2 regions of the Sinorhizobium sp. CCBAU 05631 genome follow, and region 2 is predicted to be linked to the other one. Evidence: riboswitches for the same ligand, from Rfam matches in the RefSeq annotation. Region 2 holds a riboswitch; the other holds the start of a gene.
What was found. A riboswitch is a leader RNA that binds a small molecule or an ion and turns the genes downstream of it on or off. The one in region 2 is predicted to bind FMN.

Region 1: it holds a riboswitch for FMN, as region 2 does, so the genes downstream of both, SS05631_RS10785 (6,7-dimethyl-8-ribityllumazine synthase) here and ribB (3,4-dihydroxy-2-butanone-4-phosphate synthase) in region 2, are expected to answer to the same signal.

What each region holds. Positions count from the first base shown of each region.
Region 1 is NZ_CP023063.1:2,185,217-2,196,002, reverse strand. Features, by position in the region: gene SS05631_RS10805 (ABC transporter permease) at 1-864, opposite strand, end outside; gene SS05631_RS10800 (spermidine/putrescine ABC transporter substrate-binding protein) at 1,012-2,172, opposite strand; gene SS05631_RS10795 (ABC transporter ATP-binding protein) at 2,225-3,301, opposite strand; gene SS05631_RS10790 (LuxR C-terminal-related transcriptional regulator) at 3,504-4,307, shown strand; gene SS05631_RS10785 (6,7-dimethyl-8-ribityllumazine synthase) at 4,394-4,867, opposite strand; FMN riboswitch at 4,956-5,219, opposite strand; gene SS05631_RS10780 (ABC transporter ATP-binding protein) at 5,336-6,397, opposite strand; gene SS05631_RS10775 (ABC transporter permease) at 6,402-7,190, opposite strand; gene SS05631_RS10770 (ABC transporter permease subunit) at 7,187-8,068, opposite strand; gene SS05631_RS10765 (ABC transporter substrate-binding protein) at 8,139-9,242, opposite strand; gene SS05631_RS10760 (MurR/RpiR family transcriptional regulator) at 9,435-10,313, opposite strand; gene SS05631_RS10755 (N-formylglutamate amidohydrolase) at 10,484-10,786, shown strand, end outside.
Region 2 is NZ_CP023064.1:218,829-229,614, reverse strand. Features, by position in the region: gene SS05631_RS20575 (HlyD family secretion protein) at 1-844, opposite strand, end outside; gene SS05631_RS20570 (cupin domain-containing protein) at 934-1,347, opposite strand; gene SS05631_RS20565 (SDR family oxidoreductase) at 1,421-2,173, opposite strand; gene SS05631_RS20560 (winged helix-turn-helix domain-containing tetratricopeptide repeat protein) at 2,424-4,019, shown strand; gene ribB (3,4-dihydroxy-2-butanone-4-phosphate synthase) at 4,063-4,692, opposite strand; FMN riboswitch at 4,804-4,950, opposite strand; gene SS05631_RS20550 (SDR family oxidoreductase) at 5,011-5,799, opposite strand; gene SS05631_RS20545 (sugar ABC transporter ATP-binding protein) at 5,815-7,302, opposite strand; gene SS05631_RS20540 (substrate-binding domain-containing protein) at 7,331-8,269, opposite strand; gene SS05631_RS20535 (ABC transporter permease) at 8,400-9,374, opposite strand; gene SS05631_RS20530 (transketolase) at 9,572-10,381, shown strand; gene SS05631_RS20525 (transketolase family protein) at 10,381-10,786, shown strand, end outside.

The DNA of each region.
Region 1 (10,786 bases), on a different replicon from region 2:
GACGAGATCCACCTGTCTTGTTCCGGCGACCTTCCAGGCGATGCGCATCGCCACCATGAGCACGACGACGACGACGGCAACCAGCGTGACGGCGATCGCCGAGCCGAAGGGCCAGTTGCGTGATTGCAGGAAGAGATCGACCAGCGCGTTGCCGATGAAGAAGACCTTGCCGCCGCCGAGAAGCTGGGGGATCAGATATTCGCCGAGGAGCAGGATCGTCACCAGCGCGATGCCGGTCATGACGCCCGGGAGCGATAGCGGCAGGGTGACGCCGAGGAAGCTGGAAACCGGCTTGGCGCCAAGATCGGCGGAAGCCTCAAGAAGCCGCCGGTCGAGTTTCTCGAGGCTCACATAGATCGGCATTATCATCAGCGGCAGGTAGCCGTAGACGATACCGAGCAGCACGGCGCCGGGCGTGTTGAGCATGCGCACGTCCTCGATGCCGATCATCGCGAGCAGATTGGGAATGCCGCGCGAGCCGAGGATGTACATCCAGGCATAGGTGCGCACCAGAAGGCTCGTCCAGAACGGCACGACGACCAGCGATACGAGGATCAGGCGATAGCGCGGGTTTGCCCTGACGGCGAGGTAGTAGGCGACAGGATAGGCCACCAGAAGGCAGAGCAGAGCGCCGGCTGGCGCAAGCATCAGCGTGTTCCAGAAGGCTGCGGCGCGCGTCGGCAGGTTTGCGAACTGGGCGAAGGTGAAAGCCGCCTGATAGCCGCCTTCCGGCGCCCGCTCGCCGAAAGCGAAGACGAGCATGGCGATGAAGGGGAGAACGAGAAAGACACAAAGCCACGCCGCCGCCGGCGCTACCAGCGCCGCCGTCACCAGGTTCCTCTTCGTGTTCTTTGCCGCACGCATGGTCAGTCCGTTGAAACGTGTATTGAACTGGGCCCTCATCCAGCCCGCCGGCCACCTTCTCCCCTTCGAACGGGGAGAGGGAACCCGCGGCGCCCGTCCCCTCTCCCGCTGGCGGGGAAGGCTAGGGTGAGGGGCGAACTTTCGACCTCACGCCGACTTGAAGCGGGCCATCAGTTCGGCGCGACCGGGATCTGTCAGCGTCACCGCGGCGCCGAATTCGAGCGGCGTCAGCGCCGCCTCGTCCGGATAGACGATCTTGTTCGACGTCACCTCCGGTGGCAGCAACTTCAAGACGCGGCTGTCGGTCGTCGGCGCGCCGTTGGCGATGTGCTCCTTGACGGCGTTTTCGGGCATCATCAGATAGTTGAGCAGCGCATAGCCGGCGGGCTTATTGGCCGCACTCTTCGGGATCGCGTAGAAATCCGACCAGATTTCGCCGCCATCCTTGCCGAGCACGAATTGGATTTCCGGCATGTCGCGGTTGAGCTGGGCGCCGTCATTGGTCCAGCACATTGTCATCCAGGCGTCCGTCGCCCGCATCGCCGGCTGGTAGTCGCTGTTGATCGCGTAGAGATGCGGCTTGACCTTGATCAGCAGCTCCTCGGCCTTGGCGAGTTCCTCCGGCTTGATTGAGTTAAAGGAAAATCCAAGCGAGACGAGTGCGTTGCCGATGGTGGTGAGCTGGTAGTCATGCACCATGGCGCGACCGTCGGCCTCGGCCATCGCCACCTCGAAGAACTCCTTCCAGCTCGTAACCGGCTTTTTGATCTTGTCGCTGTTCACGGCAATGCCGGTCGTGCCCCAGTTCTTCGGCACCGCATAGGTCTTGCCGTCGATGACGCCTTCATTGGTGAAGCGGGCGTTTTCCGTCGAGGCGTCGTAGTTCGGGAGCTTCGACAGGTCGAGCTCATCGATGAGGCCGAGCTTTGCATAGGTCGAAATCGTGTAATTGGTCGGGACGAAGAGGTCCCAACCGGTGCCGCCTGCCTGCAGCTTCGCAAGCATTTCCTCGTTCGAGCCGAAAACGTTGACTTCTACGGCGACGCCAGTCGCGGCCCTGAAGGCTTCGAAGGTGGCGGGATCATGATAGTTCGGCCAGGTCGCGAGCGACATCTGCGTGCCGAGGTCTTCGGCAAAAGCCGCCGCGTTGAAGAGGCCGGGCGCGCGCGCCAGGACGGCAGTGGCAAGCCCGAGGCCGGTGACGCCGAGAAAATGGCGGCGGGTCACCGAACCGCGTTTCAGGCGCATCAGCTCGTCCGCAAGCTTTTCCGCGGTGATCGGGGCATTCTCTCTGTACCACTTGGTCATGATGCTGTTCCCTTGTCGTTGGCATGCATTTGATGGCAGAGCGTCGGCCCGTTCAGGCCGGAAAGACATGCATTGCGTTCGGATCGAAGCGGAGTCCGATCCTTTCTCCAGGTTCTGCGAGGTCGGACTCATCCAGGCTGCGGCGGTCGGCGGTCACCAGAAAATCGCCAAGCCCGTCAACCTCGACGGAGTATTCGACCGATGAGCCGAGGAAGATGCGGTGGGTCACCGTGCCATGCAGCGTGGCGGTATCGTCACGCACAAGGCTTATCGATTCCGGACGGAGCGCCACCATGGCCGCACCCGCGGTTCCATTGGCACGCGCGGGCTTTGCCAAACCGACGCCATTTGCCAGCCGCACCGCATTCGCGCCGGGCTCGACCGTCGCTTCGATGCGATTGGTCTTGCCGACGAAATCGGCGACAAAAAGATTCGCCGGGCGATCGTAGATTTCCTGCGGCGGTCCGATCTGGACCACTCGCCCGGCATTCATAACGCAGACGAGATCGCTCATCGACAGCGCTTCTTCCTGGTCGTGCGTGACGAGCATGAAGGTGATGCCGAGCTCGCGCTGGAGGCTCTGGAGTTCGATCTGCATCGCTGTGCGCAGCTTCTTGTCGAGCGCGGCAAGAGGCTCATCGAGGAGCAACACCTTCGGCTTGTTGACGATGGCGCGGGCAAGCGCCACGCGCTGTTGCTGTCCGCCCGACATCTCGTGAATGCGGCGCTTGCCGAAGCCGGCAAGACGGACCATCTCCAGCGCCTCTCGGGCGCGGCGGCTGATTTCGGCCGCCGCAATGCGCGGGCGAATTTGCTTCAGCCCGTAGGCGACGTTCTGCTCGACATCAAGATGGGGGAACAGCGCGTATTGCTGGAAGACCATATTGACCGGGCGCCGATAGGCCGGCACGCCGTTCATAGGCTGGCCACCGATATAGACCATCCCCGCGCTTGGCTGTTCGAAGCCGCCGATCATTCGCAGGCAGGTGGTCTTGCCGCAGCCGGACGGGCCGAGCAGCGCGACGAAAGCCCCCTTGGGCACCCCGAGGCTGATATCCGACACCGCCGTCACGCTGCCATAGCGTTTGGCGACCGAACGGAATTCGATGTCGTTTGAATCGGATGTCACGTCTGTTCCCTGCGGCGCTATTATAGGAATCGGACGCGGTCCTTGCGCCTCCTGTTCCCACCGTCATTGCTGACAGCCTAGTCACCGGAAGCCGCGTCGGTATATACCCCGAGAGAGGTATTCCCGCCGGAATTTGCTTGTGAAAGGAGTATACCCTGGTTAAGCCGTCCAAGTGGCAGCGCAGGGGACTGGGGAGGGCGGTTTGGGCGTCGACTTCGAGAAGCTTTTCCAGGCCCTGGCGCCGTTGATGAATGGTTCGGCGATGGGCGACGAGGCCGTCGGCACTGCGTTCCGCCGGCTGATGTCGAGCCTGATAGCCTTCGACTATGTCGTCGTCTTCGCCTATCGTGGCAAGGAGCGTCCGCTTGATCTCTACAGTACTTTCGATGCCAAGGACCATGTGCTCTTCGTGAGCCTCTACCAGGCGGGTCCATACCTGCTCGATCCCTTCTATCATGCCGCCTGTGCGCCCCGACCTGGCGTGTGGCGGATGCGGGAGCTGGCGCCCGATCGCTTTTTCTCCAGCGAATATTACCGCACCTATTATGTGCAGACCGGGCTTGCGGAGGAGGTGGGTTTCTTCGTTCCGATCAGCGAACAGGTCACCGTCGTGCTATCGCTGATGCGGCGGGAGGCGACCGGCCCTTTCGGCGCCGCCGAGTTTGCCCTGCTCAAGAGGGCCGAGCCCTTGGTGGCCGCACTCGCTCGCCATCATTGGGCCGACCTCGACCACCGATTCGACGCGGCGCTCGCGAAAACCGGCCGCAGCCGCCGCAAGGCTTTGCATCCGCCCGCGGACGGGGTCTGGCAACATCTCAACCTCACCGATCGAGAAGCGGCAATCATCGAACTGGTCCTGCAGGGGCATTCATCGGAGTCGATCGGATTAAGGCTCGGCATCTCGACCGGGACCGTCAAAGTCCATCGGCGCAACGTTTATCGCAAGCTCGGAATTTCCTCGCAAACGCAGCTGCTGTCGCTCTACATCAAGAATCTCGGCCACTGACACCTGTCGGTAGCCGCATTATTGGCGAGGCAAAAAAGGGCGCGCCAGCCGGCTGCGCCCTCTCCTTTGCGTCGATTTGCAGTCCGTCAGGCGTTGACCAGCGCCAACTTGGCGCGCGCGTCGAGAATTTGTGCGCAGGCATTCGCAGCTTCTTCGCCCTTGACGACGAAATGGTCGCGGAAGAAGGCGATCAGCGGCTCGCTTTCCTGGAAGTTGTGCGGCGTCAACACTGCGGAGAGCACCGGCACGTCCGTGTCGAGCTGGACGCGCATCATGCCGTCCAGCACGATTCCGGCGACGAAGTCGTGGCGATAGATGCCGCCGTTGACGACGAAGGCGGTGCCGAGGATTGCCGAATAGCGTCCGGTCTTGGCGAGCTTCTGCGTATGCAGCGGAATTTCCAGCGCTCCCGGCACGTCGAAGATCTCGACGTCGGCCGCGTTGCCGCCGAGCTTCGACCACTGGGCGACGAAGGCGTCGACGCACTGGTCGACGATGTCGGCGTGCCAGCGGGCACGGACGATCGCGATCTTGGTGGAGGGGTGGGAAAGAATGGTCATGGTCTCAAGCCTTTCAGGGTTGGCGTTTGTTCCAATGATCCCGTCGGGCGAACATGCATGCACGACAACCCCGCGAAGGGTTCGCACTGCTTGCTCTCTTCCATCCGGACTGTGACCGTCGGCTCCGGAATCTGACCGGATCTGCTGACCTTCAGACACTGCACAGTTCCTTAAATCGAGATCGATTTAAGGACAGAATCATGCAGCAACTCAAAGTGCTACAGCGACCTTTGCGCGTCCATGGACGCGCGGAGCTGCATTGCCTGAAGCGCTCGCGGGCTTCGATCATCAGACCGCTGGTCCGCCGATCGCTACCGCCGGTGGGGAATTTCACCCCGCCCTGAGAACGCGTGCGACTATATACGGAGAGCAGCGCCCGTCAAACGCAGGCTCCGACAAAAATGCGAGAAATCACGACAGATTTTTCCGGGAAAGATCGAGGCCGGAACGAAATCGTTCCGGCCATCACTACTCGCGGATGACCAACAGGTCCTTGGCGGCGAAGCGCAGGCTGACATTCTCGCCGGCAACAGGCGGTGTAATGCCCGGATCGTTGAACATGTCGAACGAGATGACATCATCGCCAACCCGCAGCTTGGTGCGGATGACCGAGCCGAGGAAGCTCGTCGAGACGACTTCGCCGGGCAGCGCGGTATCGCCTTTGGAGCCCTCGGCGATCGAACCCGCCTCCGGCCGAAGCGCCAGCGAAATGCTGTCCCCGCCCTTGAGGCCGGCAATCGGCTCTTTCAGGGCAATCCGCTGCCCGCCGATGGTGACCGCACCGGTGGCGGGATCGGCGACCTTGCCCTCGATGATATTGAGCGTTCCGACGAAGGAAGCGACGAAGCGGGTCGCCGGCGTGTTGTAGATCTCGAACGGGGTGCCGATCTGGTCGGCGCGGCCGGCATTCATCACCACGATCCGGTCGGAGATCGACAGCGCCTCCTCCTGGTCGTGGGTGACGAACACCGTGGTGATGCCGAGCTGCTGCTGGATCTGCCGGATCTCTTCGCGCAGCGAGATGCGAATCTTCGCATCGAGCGCCGAGAGCGGCTCGTCGAGCAGCAGCACTTGCGGCTTCACGGCAAGCGCGCGGGCGAGCGCCACACGCTGCTGCTGGCCGCCGGACAGTTGATAGGGGAAGCGGTCCGCCAGGTGCTCGAGCTTGATGAGCCCGAGCATCTGCTTCACCCGGATATCGATGTCCGTTTTGGTGGCGCCGGCGACCTTCAGGCCGAAGGCGACATTGTCATGGACGTTCATGTTGGGAAACAGCGCATAGGCCTGGAAGACCATGCCGATATTGCGCTGGTTCGGCTTCAGAGCGCCCTGGTCCTGGCCGTTGATGACGATCGAGCCGCCGGACGGCGTCTCGAAACCGGCGATCATGCGCAGGATCGTGGTCTTGCCGCAGCCGGACGGGCCGAGGAAGGAGACGAACTCGCCCTTTTCGATGCCCATGTTGAAATTATGAACGACCTGAACCGGGCCGAAGGATTTCTGAATATTGGTCAGTGTCAGGAAAGCCATGTGATCAAGCCTTGGGCGAAGCGGATTTCTGGAAGCGGGAGACGAGCTGGATCAGCCCCATGCTCAGCCACGTGATTGCGAAAGCGATGACGGCGAGCGCCGAAGGCTCATAGGCCTTATTGGCGCCGACGAGCTGCAGATAGGGACCGAAAGCCGGGCGGTTGAGCAGCGCCGCCATGGTGAATTCGCCCATGACGATGGCGAAGGTGATGAAGGCGCCGGAAAGCACGCCGCTCATCACATTCGGGAAGATGCAGCGGAAAAGGATCGTCGGCCATTTGGCGCCGAGGCTTTCGGCGGCCTCCGTCAAAGTCCTGACGTCGATCGCCCGCATCGCCGTGTCGACGGCGCGGTACATGTAGGGAAGCGACAGGGTCATGTAGGAGAACATCAACAGCGCGTTGGTGCCGGAGGTCGAACCGGTGAGCGGCAGGATCGACGAGGAATTGTAGAGCCTCAGATAGCCGAAGACGATAACGATAGCCGGAATGACGAGCGGCAGCAGCGTGACGAACTCGACGATCGGCCGCACCTGCGGCAGGCGTAGCCGCACCCAGTACGCCGTCGGCACGACGAGCAGCATGCCGAAGACGATCGTCAGTACGGCCATCAGCATCGAATAGCCGAAGGTCTCGCGAAACTGGATGTCGGAGAAAACCGACTGGTAGGCGTCGAAGGAATAGGCGCCGCGTCGCATGCGCAGCGAGAACTCCAGCGTGCCGAGCAGCGGAATGATGAAATAGCTGGCTCCGATGGCGATGGCGATCCAGGCGCCGAGGCGTTGTGCTTTCATTTCTGCCACCGTTCGGCGCGCATGCGCAGCCAGATATAGAGAATGTTGGAAATGCCGGTGATGACGATCATGCCGAGGGCCAGCGCATAGCCGAGATTGGGGTTGTGCAACACGTCGCCGCGGATCTGCGCGTAGAGCAGGATCGGCACGATGTTGAGCGAACTGCCGGTCAGCGCGTAAGCCGTGGCGATGGCGCCGAAGGCATTGGCGAAGAGCAGGAGAGTCGTGCCGAGCAGGCTCGGCCAGAGGATCGGCAGCGCCACCATGCGCCAATATTGCCAGGTGGAGGCGCCGAGGATTTCGGCCGCCTCGCGCCACTCTTTCTTGAGGCCGTCCAGCGCCGGGGTGAGGATCAGCACCATCAGCGGGATCTGGAAATACATATAGGTGATGGTGAGGCCGAAGAAGCTCAGGAGATTGAAACCGGTTCCGTAAAGATTGAAGCCGAACCAGTCGCGCAAAAAGACGGTGACGAGCCCGGTGCGGCCGAGCGTCGAAAGAAACGCGAAAGCGAGCGGCACGCCCGCGAAATTGGAGGCGACGCCGGAGAAGGTCAGCAGGCCGGAGCGGATCCAGTTCGGAACTCCGCCGAGCACGACCGCCCAGGCGAGGAAGAAGCCGATCAGCGCGCCGCCGAGCGAGGAGGCGACCGACACGCGGATCGAGATCCAGTAGGCGCTCATGATCGTCGGCGTGAAGAGATCGGCGAGATTCTTGAACGTGAAGGTTCCTTCGGGCGTCAGAAAGGCGCCGGTGACAAGGTAGAGCGTCGGAACGATCAGGAACATCAGCGCAAAAATCGCGAACGGGGCTATCCCGAGCCAATCGATGACCGCTCGTTTGTTGATCAGGGGTGCGGTTGCTGTTGTCGTGGTCATGAAGGCTTCGATGTTCCTCAGTCAAATGAAACAGCCTCCCCGCCGATCGAGCGGGGAGGCATGGCAATGATTACTGAACGTTGGCGCCGACCACGCTGTCCCACTTGGTGGTGATCGCTTCCTTGCCCTTGGCCTGTTCCTCGAGCGTCGGGAATACGGCCTTTTCATAGGCAGCTGCCGGCGGCAGCTTGTCCAGCATTTCCTGCGGGATCTTGCCGTTCTTGGCGAGATCGTTGAAGCGGATCGGGTGGCAATAGCCCTTCAGCCAACCGAGCTGGCCTTCGTCCGAGTAGAGATATTCCATCCACAGCTTGGCGGCGTTCGGATGCGGGGCGAAGGCCGAGATCGCCTGCACATAGACGCCGGCGACGACGCCCGACGCCGGAACGACGACTTCGACCGGCGGGTTGCCGTTCAGGCTGTCGCGCCAGGAGAGACCGTTATAGTCCCAGGCGATGATGATCGGGGTCGAGCCCTGTGCGAGCGAAGCGGACTTGCCGATGACCGGAACGAAATTGCCGGCCTTGTTGACTTCCGCGAAGAAGGCGAGGCCTGCTTCACCGGCCTTGGCCGCATCCTTTTCGCCAGCGGCGAGACCAGCGGCGTAGACGGCCTGCACGGCCTGGTTCGAGGCGCGCGGGTCGCCGGCGAGAGCGACCGCGTTCGCGTAGTCCGACTTTTTGAGGTCGGCCCAGTCCTTCGGCACTTCCTTGACGATATCGGTGTTCACGACGAAGGAGAGAACACCGTAATAGTCGCCGTACCAGAACCCTTCCGGATCCTTGGCGCTATCCGGGATCGTATCCCAGGTCGAGACCTTGTAGGGCTGGATCAGGCCTTCGGCCTTGGCAGAGGGGCCGAAGGACAGGCCGACGTCGATCACGTCGGGTGCCTGCGGGCCGGTATTGCCCTTGTTGGCCTTGATGGCTTCGATCTCGTCGCCGGAACCGGCGTCGGGGTTCAGCTCGTTGACCTCGATCCCGTACTTCGCCTTGAAACCGGCGATGAGATCGCCATAACCGCACCAGGTGTGCGGCAGCGCAATGGTGGTGAGCGTGCCTTCCTTCTTGGCGGCGGCGATGAGCTCTTCGCTCGGCTCGGCAGCGGCCACGGCCGTGGTTGCCAGCAGAATGGCGGTCGAGAGCGAGAGCAGGCGTTGAGTCTTTGAAATCACTGGCGTTCTCCTTATCGGTTTTCAGTCAATTTCGGCGATGCTGTTAAAGCGGCGCGATGAAACTTGTGTGACAGGCCATTTTCCCGTTTGCGGCGAGAACGCCGCCTCGGGAGGTGGGTGTTCCAAGCGGTGTACGGCGCGCCTTGCACCCCCATTTCTTCCTCCGGACATTCAGTCTTCGACCGGTACCTCCTAACCTGGCTTGCGAAAGATGCGGGTCGAATCGAAGAGCCCTTCGAGCGTCCTCATCCGGTCCCTGGTTTCGTCCCAATTCGAGCTCTGCACCGCTTCGATCAGCGCCTCGACGAGGAACAGCAGCATGACCGAACTATCCCAGGCCGAGGGGACTTCGATCTGAGCGCGGAAGACCTTGGAAGCCGACTTAGCGACGGGCGAACCCCATTGGTCGGTAAAAAGGATGATCTCGACGCCGCGGTTGCGGGCGGAGCGGGCGAGGGTCTCCATTTCCTGTTCATAGCGACGGATGTCGAACAGGATCAGAACGTCGCCCTGCTTCATATCGAGCACGTAGTGCGGCCACGAGCTCGGATTGGCGGCAATCTGGGTGACGCCCGTGCGGATGACCTGGAGATGGGTGAAGAGGTAATCGGCCGTCGAGCGGGTGATGCGGCCGCCGACAAGATAGAGGTTGCGCTTGCGGTCGGCGATGAGGGCGGCCGCCTGGTCGAATTCGACCGGCTCCAGCTGGGACAGTGTCTGGCGCATATTGCCCATGATGGCATCGGCAAAGCGGTTGAGGATGTGGGTGCCCGGTGCGCTGGCCGCCCAGCGATCGTGCTTGGCTATCGGATTGGAGATCGTCGCCTCCAGCTCCTGGTGGAGCCTCGCCTGGAAATCGGGAAAGCCGCGAAAGCCGAGCTTCTGCACCATGCGCGCCACGGTCGGCGTGGAAACGCCGGCGTTCTCGGCGACCGTCGTGATCGAGCCGAGGCCGGAAACCGGATAGTTGTCGAGAAGTGTCTCCGCCAAACGTTTCTCGGCGCGCGTCAGCACCGCGAAATGCGCGTTGATCACATCCGACACCGTCATGGATGCCGTGTTGCCGTTCAATGTCGTGCCCCTCAGCCGGTCTTTGCCAGCTTGAAGGAAATTAAACATCGCGGGCGTAACCGAAGTCAATGGGAAACTGAAAAGATCGTTTCAAATTTTGATTGACACCCGTCGATTCGTGAAGAATTCTTTTCAGCAACATCGTCTGACGAGGCAAAGGGGAGCCGGTTTTGACGGGGCTTTTGACCCAGGCAGAGGGCGGTCCGGTCGCCATCGAGAGTGCCGATGCGAAGGGAGATTTTCTCTTCGTCTGCGAACACGCGTCGAGCCGTCTGCCCGAGCGCCTCGGAACGCTCGGCCTTTCCGAGGAAGCGCTCGCCAGCCACATCGCCTGGGATCCGGGAGCGCTGGCGGTTTCCAAGCTCCTTGCGGGGAAGGTGGATGGAACGCTCATCTATCAGCGTTTTTCACGCCTCGTCTATGACTGCAACAGACCGCCGGAGTCCGACGCCGCAACGCCGGTCGTCAGCGAG
Region 2 (10,786 bases):
TATGTTCGAGCTGGGTTTCCTTGAAATTGGCCACAACCCACACGTAATTGACCGGAACGATGTCGAGCAAGGAGGCGCCGGGCGCGACAAGCCGACCGACGCGGACCTGGCGGTTGCCGATGACGCCCGCGACCGGCGCGCGTACGATGGTGCTGTCGAGATCGATTTGGGCGAGGTCGCGCGCCGCCTCCGCCTGCGCCACGGCAGCAACGGCCGCTTCGCGCTGAGCGGCAAGGACGGCGATGCGGTGCTGCTGCGCCTCTACCGCTGCGGCGGCGGCTGACACGTTCGCCTCGGCTCTCGTGCGTGCCGCATCGCTTTCGTCGACATGGGCCTGGCTGATCGTGTTGCTGCGGATCAGTTCGCGGCGGCGATCATAGGCCTTGGTCGCAAAATTGAGCTCCGCCACGGCCGACCGGCTCTGGGCTTCGGCCTGGCGGATGAGGGCATGCTGAAGCTCGGTCTCCGCATCGACGTTGATGAGCCGAGCCTGGGCGGCTTCGACGTTGGCGGCGGCCTGTTGAAGCCGTGCACGGTAGTCGCGATCGTCGATGCGGAACAGGACGTCACCCGCTCGGACCGTCTGGTTGTCCTGAACCGCAACGGCCGTGACATAGCCCGCAACCTTCGGCGCGAGCGAAGTCACGTCGCCGCGGACATAGGCATTGTCGGTCGACGCCCCGCCGCCCGAACGGGCCCAGGCCCAGCCGCCGGCCATGACGGCGACGGCGCCGACGCACAGAGCCAAGCCGGCGATCTTTTTCTTTTTGGACTTCGCCGCGACGACACCTTTCGCGGGGCTCCTGCCGGTGACGATGGCGATCTTGTCCTCGAGCGTATCCATTTTCTCAGTTCCTGTTGAAATGCCGATGGCCCGGTAAGCAGCCCTTGCGGCGGTTGCCTCCCAGGGCTGCGGGCACTCGAACGACGTGGTTATTGTCCGATGGGCGTGGTCAGTTCCGTTTCGTCGGTGTCGACGACAAACACCGCCAGCAGTCGGGCAGGTTCCGTGTCGCTGGCATTCGCGCTCACCTGATGATGGGAGCCCGGCTCCTCGTAGAAGTTCTCGCCGGCCCTGTAGATCTTTTCCGGCGAACCGTTGACGCTGCTGCGGATCGCGCCCTCGAGCACCGTCGCATAGATAAAGGCGGACTTCGGATGAGTGTGGGCCGGCGACCCGCCGCCCGGCCCGTACTCGACGAGCACTCCCTTCATGCTCTTGCCAGGGACGTTGGGAAGCGCGTGGTCGAAGACGACGGTCACCTTGCCCGCCGGCCTGTCATCGGCGGAAGCTGCAGTGATCGAAAGCGCTGCCAGGGCAGCAGCCGAGAGAAATCGTGCAAGCATGGCATTTCTCCTTCGAGGGTAGCTGTCGTAAAGATGTGCGGGGCCGCGTTCATCTTGGCGGCTCGCCGGAGACTCAGTGGGCGACTTGCCGGGCGAGCCAATCCTCGAACCGGATTGCACCGATGCGTGCATTGCTGCCTGGGGTCAGCGATTGATCGTCGAGGACGGAGCCGAAGTAGCGGGCGTGAACGTCCGGTACGACCTTGCGCGTGTCCTTGGTTGCCTTGAGGAAGCGCCTGACCAACTCGTCGAGCGGCATCGCCTCCGGACCGGCGACTTCGACCGTGCCGTTTGCAGGCGGCGCGAGCGCGACATCGGTGAGCGCCGCCGCAACGTCGTCGGAGGCCATGGGCTGGAAAAGCGCCGGCGACAGGCGAATTTCCTCGCCGACCGTCCCCGCCTGGGCAATGCCGCCGACGAACTCGAAGAACTGCGTGGCGCGCAGGATGGTATAGGGAATGCCGGACGCCTTGATAAGGTTTTCCTGCGCGACCTTCGCCCGGAAGTAGCCGTTGTCGGGAAGCCGTTCGCTGCCGACGATCGAGAGGGCCACGTGGTGGCGGACGCCGGCGGCAGCTTCCGCGGCCAACAGGTTGCGGCCCGACGTTTCGAAAAATTCGAGGACTGCCTTGTCTTCCCAAACCGGCGCGTTGGCGACGTCGACGACGATCTCCGCCCCGTCCAGCGCTTCGGCCAGGCCCTCGCGGGTGATGGTGTTGACGCCGGTGTTCGGGGCAGCGGCGAGGGCCTCATGGCCGCGCTCCCTGAGGTTCTTCACGACTTTCGATCCGATGAGGCCGGTGCCTCCAATGACGACGATCTTCATGGCTCTCTCCGTTTCTGCCGACCGCACCATTGCCGTCGACCCGGGTGGAGAGTGCCTGCAAGCTTGCCGGAAGTCCTTGCCGCGGGCTTGAATTGACCTTGAGGGAAGCTTGGTTATTCGTCCAAGGCGGCTGCCGATCATCCTTGCGGCCGAGGTGCGCGCGCGTTACGGCGAGCCGTGCTATCAATGGACAGAAGTGTCGCCGCTGCTCCGGCTGGCAAGCCGAGCCGCTCGGTCGAGGGATGCCGACGTGCAATTCGTGTTTGGAGACTATGTGCTCGACCCCGAGCGTCGAGAGCTGACCCTGCGCTCGGAAGTGGTGACCGTCGGACCGCAGGTCTTCGACCTGCTGCTGCATCTCGTCACGAACCGCGACCGCGTCGTCAGCAAGGACGATTTGTTGCAGGCGGTATGGAGCGGCCGGATCGTCTCGGAATCGACGATCACCAGCCACATCAACGCGGTTCGCAAGGCGATCGGCGACAACGGCGAGGAGCAGCGCCTGGTCCGGACGGTCGCCCGCAAGGGCTTCCGCTTCATAGGCGCGATCGAGACCGGCGAGGCCGCGAAGCCGAGCGAGCCCGACGGGCAAAGCATCGTCGGTCACTCCGCCGGCGAAGCGCGGGAGCCTCCTTCCAAGCTCGTCCTTCCGGACAAGCCCTCGATCACCGTCCTGCCCTTCCAGAATCTCAGCGGCGACCCGGAGCAGGACTATTTCGCCGACGGCGTGGTGGAGGACATCATAGCCGCACTGTCGCGCATCCGATGGCTGTTCGTCATCGCCCGCAATTCGAGTTTTGCCTACAAGGGCCGGACGGTGGATGTGAAGGACGTCGGCCAAGAGCTCGGCGTGCGCTACGTGCTGGAGGGCAGCGTGCGCAAGGCGGCAAACAAGGTGCGCATCACCGGGCAGCTCATCGATGCCACGAGCGGGACGCATCTCTGGGCGGAGCGCTTCGAAGGCACGCTCGACGACATCTTCGAGCTGCAAGACCAGATGGCCGAAACCGTCGTCGGCGCGATCTCACCTCAGCTCGAACGCGCCGAGATCGAGCGCGCCAAGCGCAAGCCGACGGAGAGCCTGGACGCCTACGACTACTATCTTCGCGGTATGGCGAAGCTGCACAACGGAACCCGCGAAGCAATCGAGGCGGCGCTGCGCTTGTTTTACAGGGCGATCGAGCTCGACCCCGAATTTGCCTCGGCCTATGCCGCGGCGGCCTGGTGCCATTTCTGGCGCAAGTTAAACGGCTGGATGACCGAGCGGGACCGCGAGATCGCCGAAGGCGTGCGGTTGGCGCGGCTGGCAGTGGAACACGGCCGGGACGACGCGGTCGCCCTGACGAGAGGCGGGCATGCGTTCGCCCATCTCGCCGGCGACCTCGACGGCGGCATCGCCTTGCTCGACAGGGCCGTGCTGCTCAACCCCAATCTCGCCACCGCCTGGTTCCTCGGCGGTGCGCTCCGCGCGCTTCGCGGTGAGACAGACGCCGCAATGGAGCACCTCGCCCATGCCGTTCGGCTGAGCCCGCTGGATCCGGAAATGTTCCGCATGCAGGTCGGGATGGCGCTGGCAAATTTCTTCGCCGGGCGCTTTGATCCCGCCTCGGCCTGGGCGGAAAAGGCATTGGGGAACCTGCCCAGCCTGCTGGTCGCGGTCGCTTTGCTGGCGGCAAGCCATGCGCTTGCCGGGCGCCTTGACGAGGCGGGCCACGCAATGCAGCGCCTGCGTGCGCTTGATCCGTCCTTACGCGTCTCCAATCTTAAGGCCTGGCTGCCGATCCACCGCCCGGAAGACCTGGCGCGGTTCGCCGATGGATTGCGGCTGGCGGGCTTGCCCGAGTGAGCCCGACGAGAGGCAGCGCGTGGCGGCGTGCCTCACTCGGCAGTTAGGCAGCCTGTGTCGCGTCGGCCGGCTGCTCGACGAATGCGATCAGATCTCTGATGGTGATCAGCGGAAGCCGGTGCGTTTCTGCGAACACCACGAGCTCCGGAAGCCGGGCCATCGTTCCGTCGTCGTTGGCAACTTCGCAGATGACGCCCGATGGGGACTTGCCGGCGAGGCGTGCCAGCTCAACCGCCGCCTCGGTGTGCCCCGGCCGGCCGCGTACGCCGTTCGGATGCGCCCGCAGCGGAAAGATATGCCCCGGCCGGGCGAAGTCCGCCGGACGCACGCCGGGATCCATCAGCGCCTGGATGGTCGCGGCCCGGTCGGCTGCGGAAATGCCGGTGGTGGTTGCGGGTAGGTAATCGACGGAGACCGTGAATGCGGTTTTGTGGAGCTCGGTGTTCTGCGGGACCATGAGCGGGATGTCGAGGGCATCGAGACGCTCTCCTTCCATCGCGACGCAGATCAGCCCGCGGGCGTGCTTCATCATGAACGCGATCGTTTCGGGCGTCACCGCGTCCGAGGCGACGATGATGTCGCCTTCATTCTCCCGGTCCTCGTCGTCGACGACCACGACCATGCCGCCCAGCGCCAGGGCCGCGATTGCGTCTTCAATTTTCGAGATTGCCATTCCATTGCCTTTCAAGGGTAGCCAGCATTGGCGTCAAACCGCGGCGTTTCGGCCGCTATTCATCCCTTGGGCGAACAAGTCCGCGCCGCCCGACAACGAGCGGTTTGCTGACATTGTCCTCTTCCATCCGGACTGTAACCGTCGGCCCCGGCCTCTCACCGGGTCTGCTGACCTTCCGCATCGGCGGAAGCGCTCGCGGGCTCCCGGATCGCTCCGAATACCGCCGGTGGGGATTTTCACCCCGCCCTGAGAACAAGCGTAGATAAGGAATTTCACCGGCAAAAAGCAAGAGGCCAGCTCAGGCTGGCCCCGTGATATTTACCAGCAGCAGAAGCCGCCATCGACCAGGAGGTCGACGCCGGTCACGAAGCTTGCCGCATTCGAAAGAAGGAAGACGGCAGGCCCGACCATCTCGTCCACCGTCGCCATGCGCTGCATCGGGGTCTGCTCCTCGAACAGCTTGGTCTGATGCACCATTTCCGGCCGGGTGTTCATCGGTGTGGCCGTGTAGCCGGGACTGATCGTGTTGACGCGGACGCCGCGGCCCACCCATTCCATCGCCATCGACTTCGTCATATGAATGACGCCGGCCTTCGAGGCATTGTAGTGGCACTGGCTGAGGCCGCGGTTGACGATCACGCCGGACATCGAGGCGATGTTGACGATCGAGCCGCGGCCGTTCTTCAGCATGGCGCGGGCTTCCGCCTGGCAGGACAGGAAAACGCCCTTCAGGTTGATGTCCATCATCGTCTGGAATTGGCTTTCCTCCATCTCCTCGGCCGGATTGGCATTGGCGATGCCGGCCGCGTTCACGGCAAGGGCAAGCGGGCCGAGTTCCGCTTCGGTGCGGGCGACCGCCTCGTTGAGCGCCCCGCCATTGGTCACGTCGGCGGCGATCCGGATGCTGCGGCGCCCCGTGCCGGCGATGAATTCCGCGGTCTTCGCCAGTCCGTCGTCCGTGCGGCGATCGAGCAGCGCAACGTCGGCGCCGCACTGCGCCAGCCCCATGGCGATGCGTTGCCCGATGCCGCTGCCCGCCCCCGTGACGAAGGCGACGTTGCCGGAGAGATCGAACAATCTCGGCGCATTGAGCGTGATTTCAGACATGAATTTCTTCCTTGTTCAAATCGTCGCGAGTTCCATGACCGACACGTCGTTTGCGTCCTCGCGGTCAAGAATGCCGGTCTGTCTGCCCTGGGCCATGACCATGATCCGGTTGGAGACGCCAAGCACTTCTTCGAGATCGGAACTGACCACGATGACCGCGACCCCCTGGTGGGCGAGATCCATGATGAGGTCGTAGATCGACGAGCGGGCGCCGACATCGATGCCGCGCGTCGGTTCGTCGAGCACGACGACCTGCGGCTTGCGCGCCAGCCATTTGGCGAGCACCACCTTCTGCTGGTTGCCGCCGGAAAGCTCGCCGGCGTTCTGGTGCCCGCGGCCCTTCACGCCGAATTTCCTGATGCACTCGTCGGTAAACTGTTGCAGACGGCGGGAGGAAACCCAGCCGTTGCGGGCAATTGCGCCGAGATTGGCATAGCCGATGTTCTCCGCGATCGAATGATCGAGCACGACGCCCTGGAGCTTGCGGTCCTCCGGCACGAGAACCATCCCGCTGCGAATCGCCTCGATTGGCGAGCGGGGCGTGACGGCTTTGCCATTCAAGAGAATCTCGCCACCCGAAATCGGATCGGCGCCGGTGATGGCGCGCACGAGTTCGGTTCGGCCGGCGCCCATCAGGCCGGCGATGCCGAACACCTCGCCCTTTCGGACTGAAAAGCTGATATTGCGGAATGCATTCGTCGGCGAGGTGAGATCGCGGACCTCAAGCGTCACCTCTTCCCGAGGCGCTGGCAGGGCCGGGAACATGCGCTCGAGCGAGCGCCCGACCATGGCCTCGACGATGGTGCGGATCGGCACGTCGCCGCTGTCGAATTCCTTGACCTTGGCGCCATCGCGCATGACGACGACGCGGTCGGCGATCTGGCGGATTTCCTCGAGACGGTGCGAGATGTAGATGATGCCCACCCCGTCCGCCTTCAGCCGTTCGATCTGCTGGAAGAGGCGTTGGGTTTCCTCGCCGCCGAGCGCCGCGGTCGGCTCGTCCAGGATCAGCAGGCGGGCATTGAGCGTCAGCGCCTTGGCAATTTCGATGAGCTGCTGCTTGCCGGTCGAGAGCCCTTCGACGAGGCGGTCGGGCGAAATGTCGAGACCCAGCCGCTTGAGGCCGCTGCGCGCCCGTTCCTCCATCGCCCAGCGGTCGACGCGACCCGCCTTCATCGGATAGCGGCCGACGAAAACATTCTCGGCGATCGAGAGCTTCGGGAGCAGTTTCAGCTCCTGATGGATCATGCCGACCCCCTCGTCCATCGCGGCACGGGGATTGGCGGGCGCATAGACTGCCCCAAGCCAGGTCATTTCCCCGGCGGACGGCTGCACGGTGCCGGAAATGATGTTCGACAGGGTCGATTTCCCGGCACCGTTTTCGCCAAGCAGCGCCACGACCTCACCCGGATAGATGTCGAGGTCGACACCGTGCAGGACCCTGATCGGTCCGAAGGACTTCTGGATCCCACGGAGCGAGAGGATGGGAGACTGGGTGGTCATGGCGCTGCCTTTCGGGCATCGAGACAATTTATGGATGGCTCTTCACGAACTCCGGAGCATTCTCGCAGGTCGTCAGCACGGCATTCGGCGTCTGGCGCTCTTCGACCTTCTGGCCGGCGGCCACGGCAAGTGCCGATTCAACCGCGAGGACGCCCATCTTCTGGGTGCTCTGCGTCGCCGTGGCGACGAACGGCCCCTTGCACTTGGCGAGATATTCGAGCGCCGAAACGTCGCCGTCATAGCCGCCGATGATCACCTTGTCAGAGAGGTTGGCAACGTCCACGGCTTTCGCCGCACCCATCGCCAGACCGTCCGCCTGGCCGAAGATGATCTTGAGGTCAGGGTTTGCCTGCAGCATGTTCTGGGCGATCGAGAAGCCTTCGTCCGCGGACCACATGTTGCTCCATTGCTGGGCGACGAGTTCCACGCCCGGAGCCTCGTCGATGGCGCGCTTGCAGCCCGTGAAGCGATCGACTTCCGGCGTCGTGCCCTTCTGGCCATGGATGATCGCCATCTTGCCCGAGCCGCCGGCCTTTTCGATGATGTGCTTGCAGACGGCATAGGCGGATTCGACGCTTTCGCCGGCGATGAAGGTATCGCCCGGCGCGCCATCCGGAACACGGTCGACGTTGATCACCGGAATGCCGGCTTCACGGGCAAGGCGGGTCGGCACGGCGGCCGCGGCTGCACCGGCCGGAATATAGATGAACGCGTTGATGTCCTGCGTCATAAGGTCCTGGACCTGGTTGACCTGGGTGGCCGTATCGTTCTTCGCGTCGACCACCACGACGTCGATACCCTTTTCCTTCGCGTATTTTTCGACGCCGAGCTTGATCTGGTTGAAGAAGTCCGCCTGAAGGTTCGGCACGGCGAGGCCGATCTTCTTGACTTCCGCGGCCGATGCACCGAGCGGGGACATCAGGACCGCAGCGGTGGTTGCCGCCAGCAGCAGGTTGGACAGTTTCATGGGGTTCTCCTCCGAGTTGCTCTGTGGATTTCCTGACTTCACAGGATTCCACCTCCCTTTTGCCGGCCCGCACCATTGCTGACCGTTTTCGCTTCCCCGCAGGCGTTTCCGCAAGCGGGGTGAACAGTGGCTATTTCCGCTTGCGATAAGTCTCGGCGGTGACGGCCAGCACGATGACGCCGCCGATGATCACCTGCTGCATGAACGGCGATACGCTCAGCAGGTTGAGGCCGTTGCGCAGGATTCCGATGATCAGCACGCCGATTATGGTGCCGCCGATGCCGCCCGTTCCGCCGGAGAGCGACGTGCCGCCGATGACGACTGCCGCAATGGCGTCGAGCTCGTAGGAGACACCGGACGAGGGCTGGACCGAGTCGAGCCGCGCCGCCAGCACCATGCCCGACAATCCCGCCAGGAAGCTGCAGACCACATAGACAAGCACGGTCGCCCGCTGGACGTTGATGCCGGCAAGCCGCGCCACCTCTGCGTTGCCGCCGATGGCGTAGAGGACGCGCCCGCCATGGCGATAGCGCTGGTAAAGGAGGCCGACGACGAAGACCACCAGCATGACCGCGACCGTCAATGTCAGGAAGCCGCCGAAGCGCACGATGGCCATGATGTTGAACCAAGCCGGAAAACCGATGATCTGCTGGCCGTCGGTGATCATGTTGGCCAGGCCGCGGGCGATCGACATCATGGCAAGCGTCGCGATGAATGCCGGCACGTTGAAGCGCGTTATGAGAAGCCCGGCGATCAGGCCGTTCAGCGAGGCGACCAGCAGGGCGAGCGGAATGGCGATCCACATCGGCACGCCGGCAACGACGTTCAGATAGCCAAGCACCATCATCGCCAGCGCCATGACAGAACCGACGGCGAGGTCGATGCCGCCGATCAGGATGACCATCGTCATGCCGACGGCCATGATGCCGAGCACCGTGATCTGATCGAGCACGTTCAGGAAGTTCCTGATCGAAAGGAACTTGTCGCTGGCGAAGGTGAGAAACAGGCACAGGACGATGAGGCCGATCAGCGGACCTGTGGCCCCTCGCATCGACGCAAACATCCCGCCCGCGAACCCTTGCCGCTCCGTCGCTGTCGCAAGCATGGCGCCCTCCTCTCGCTACCCGGCTTCCTCACGTGTAACTAGGCATAATTATTCATTGCTGTGTGCAAATTCGTACATTATCGGTCTGCGTCCTGTCAACCTCGTTCTGCATAGCTTTTCCTGCGTCTGGCTCTTGACATGCGGGGGTAGCGTGCAATTATATATATGATTGTATATTTATTCAGAGCGAGGAATACATGCAGCCGAACGATCTCGACCGCATCGCTCGACAGATCCGACTTCGCGATCTGCAGGCGGTTTTCGAAGCCGGCGCCGGCCATATCGGCGGGGAAATGTCCGCTATCGACATTCTGACGGCGCTCTATTTCCGCGTGCTGCGCGTCTGGCCCGACCAGCCGAAGCATCCGGGCCGCGACCGTTTCGTGCTGTCCAAAGGCCATGTGGCGCTCGCCCTCTATGTGACGCTCGCCAAGCGCGGCTTCCTGCCCGAAGAAGAGATCGGCACCTTCCTGAAGTCGCATTCACGGCTGAACGGGCACCCGAACTGCACCAAGGTCCCGGGCGTCGAGACCAATACCGGACCGCTCGGCCACGGCCTGCCGGTCGCCGTCGGCATGGCCAAGGCCGCCAAGCTGACCGGCGCCGAGTATCACACCTATGTCCTGACCGGCGATGGCGAGATGCAGGAGGGATCGAACTGGGAGGCGATCGCCGCCGCGGCGCAGTTCGGCCTCGACAATCTGACGCTGATCATCGACCACAACCGCTTCCAGCAGGGCGCCACGCTGAAGGAGACCAACAATCTCGCCCCCTTCCCCGCCAAGCTCGAAGCCTTCGGCTGGGACGTCACCGAGATCAACGGCAACGCCATGGACGAAATCGTTCCGGCACTGGAGCGCCGCGGCAACCGGCCGCACGCAATCGTCGCCCATACCAACAAGGGCCACGGCATTTCCTTCATGCAGGACAAGGTCGACTGGCACCATAAGGTGCCGAATGCCGAGCAATATCGGGTCGCCCTGGCCGAGCTTTCGGAGACCCTGTGATGAAAGACGTGATCACCTCTCCCAAACTGCACGATTGCCGTGACGCCTTCGTTGCGGTGCTGGAGCGCCTCGGCGCGGACAACCCCAAGCTCGTGGCGGTCTGCAACGACTCCGTCGGCTCGTCGAAGCTCAACGGGTTCAAGTCCAAATGGCCGGAACGGCTGGTCAATGTCGGCATTGCCGAGCAGAACATGGTGGGCGTGGGCGCCGGTCTTGCCAATGGCGGTCTGCTGCCCTTCGTCTGCGGCGCCTCCTGCTTCCTGACCGGCCGGTCGCTGGAGCAAATCAAGGCCGACATCGCCTATTCCAACGCCAATGTGAAGCTCATCGGCATTTCCTCCGGCATGGCCTATGGCGAGCTTGGGCCCACGCACCATTCGATCGAGGACTTCGCCTGGACGCGGG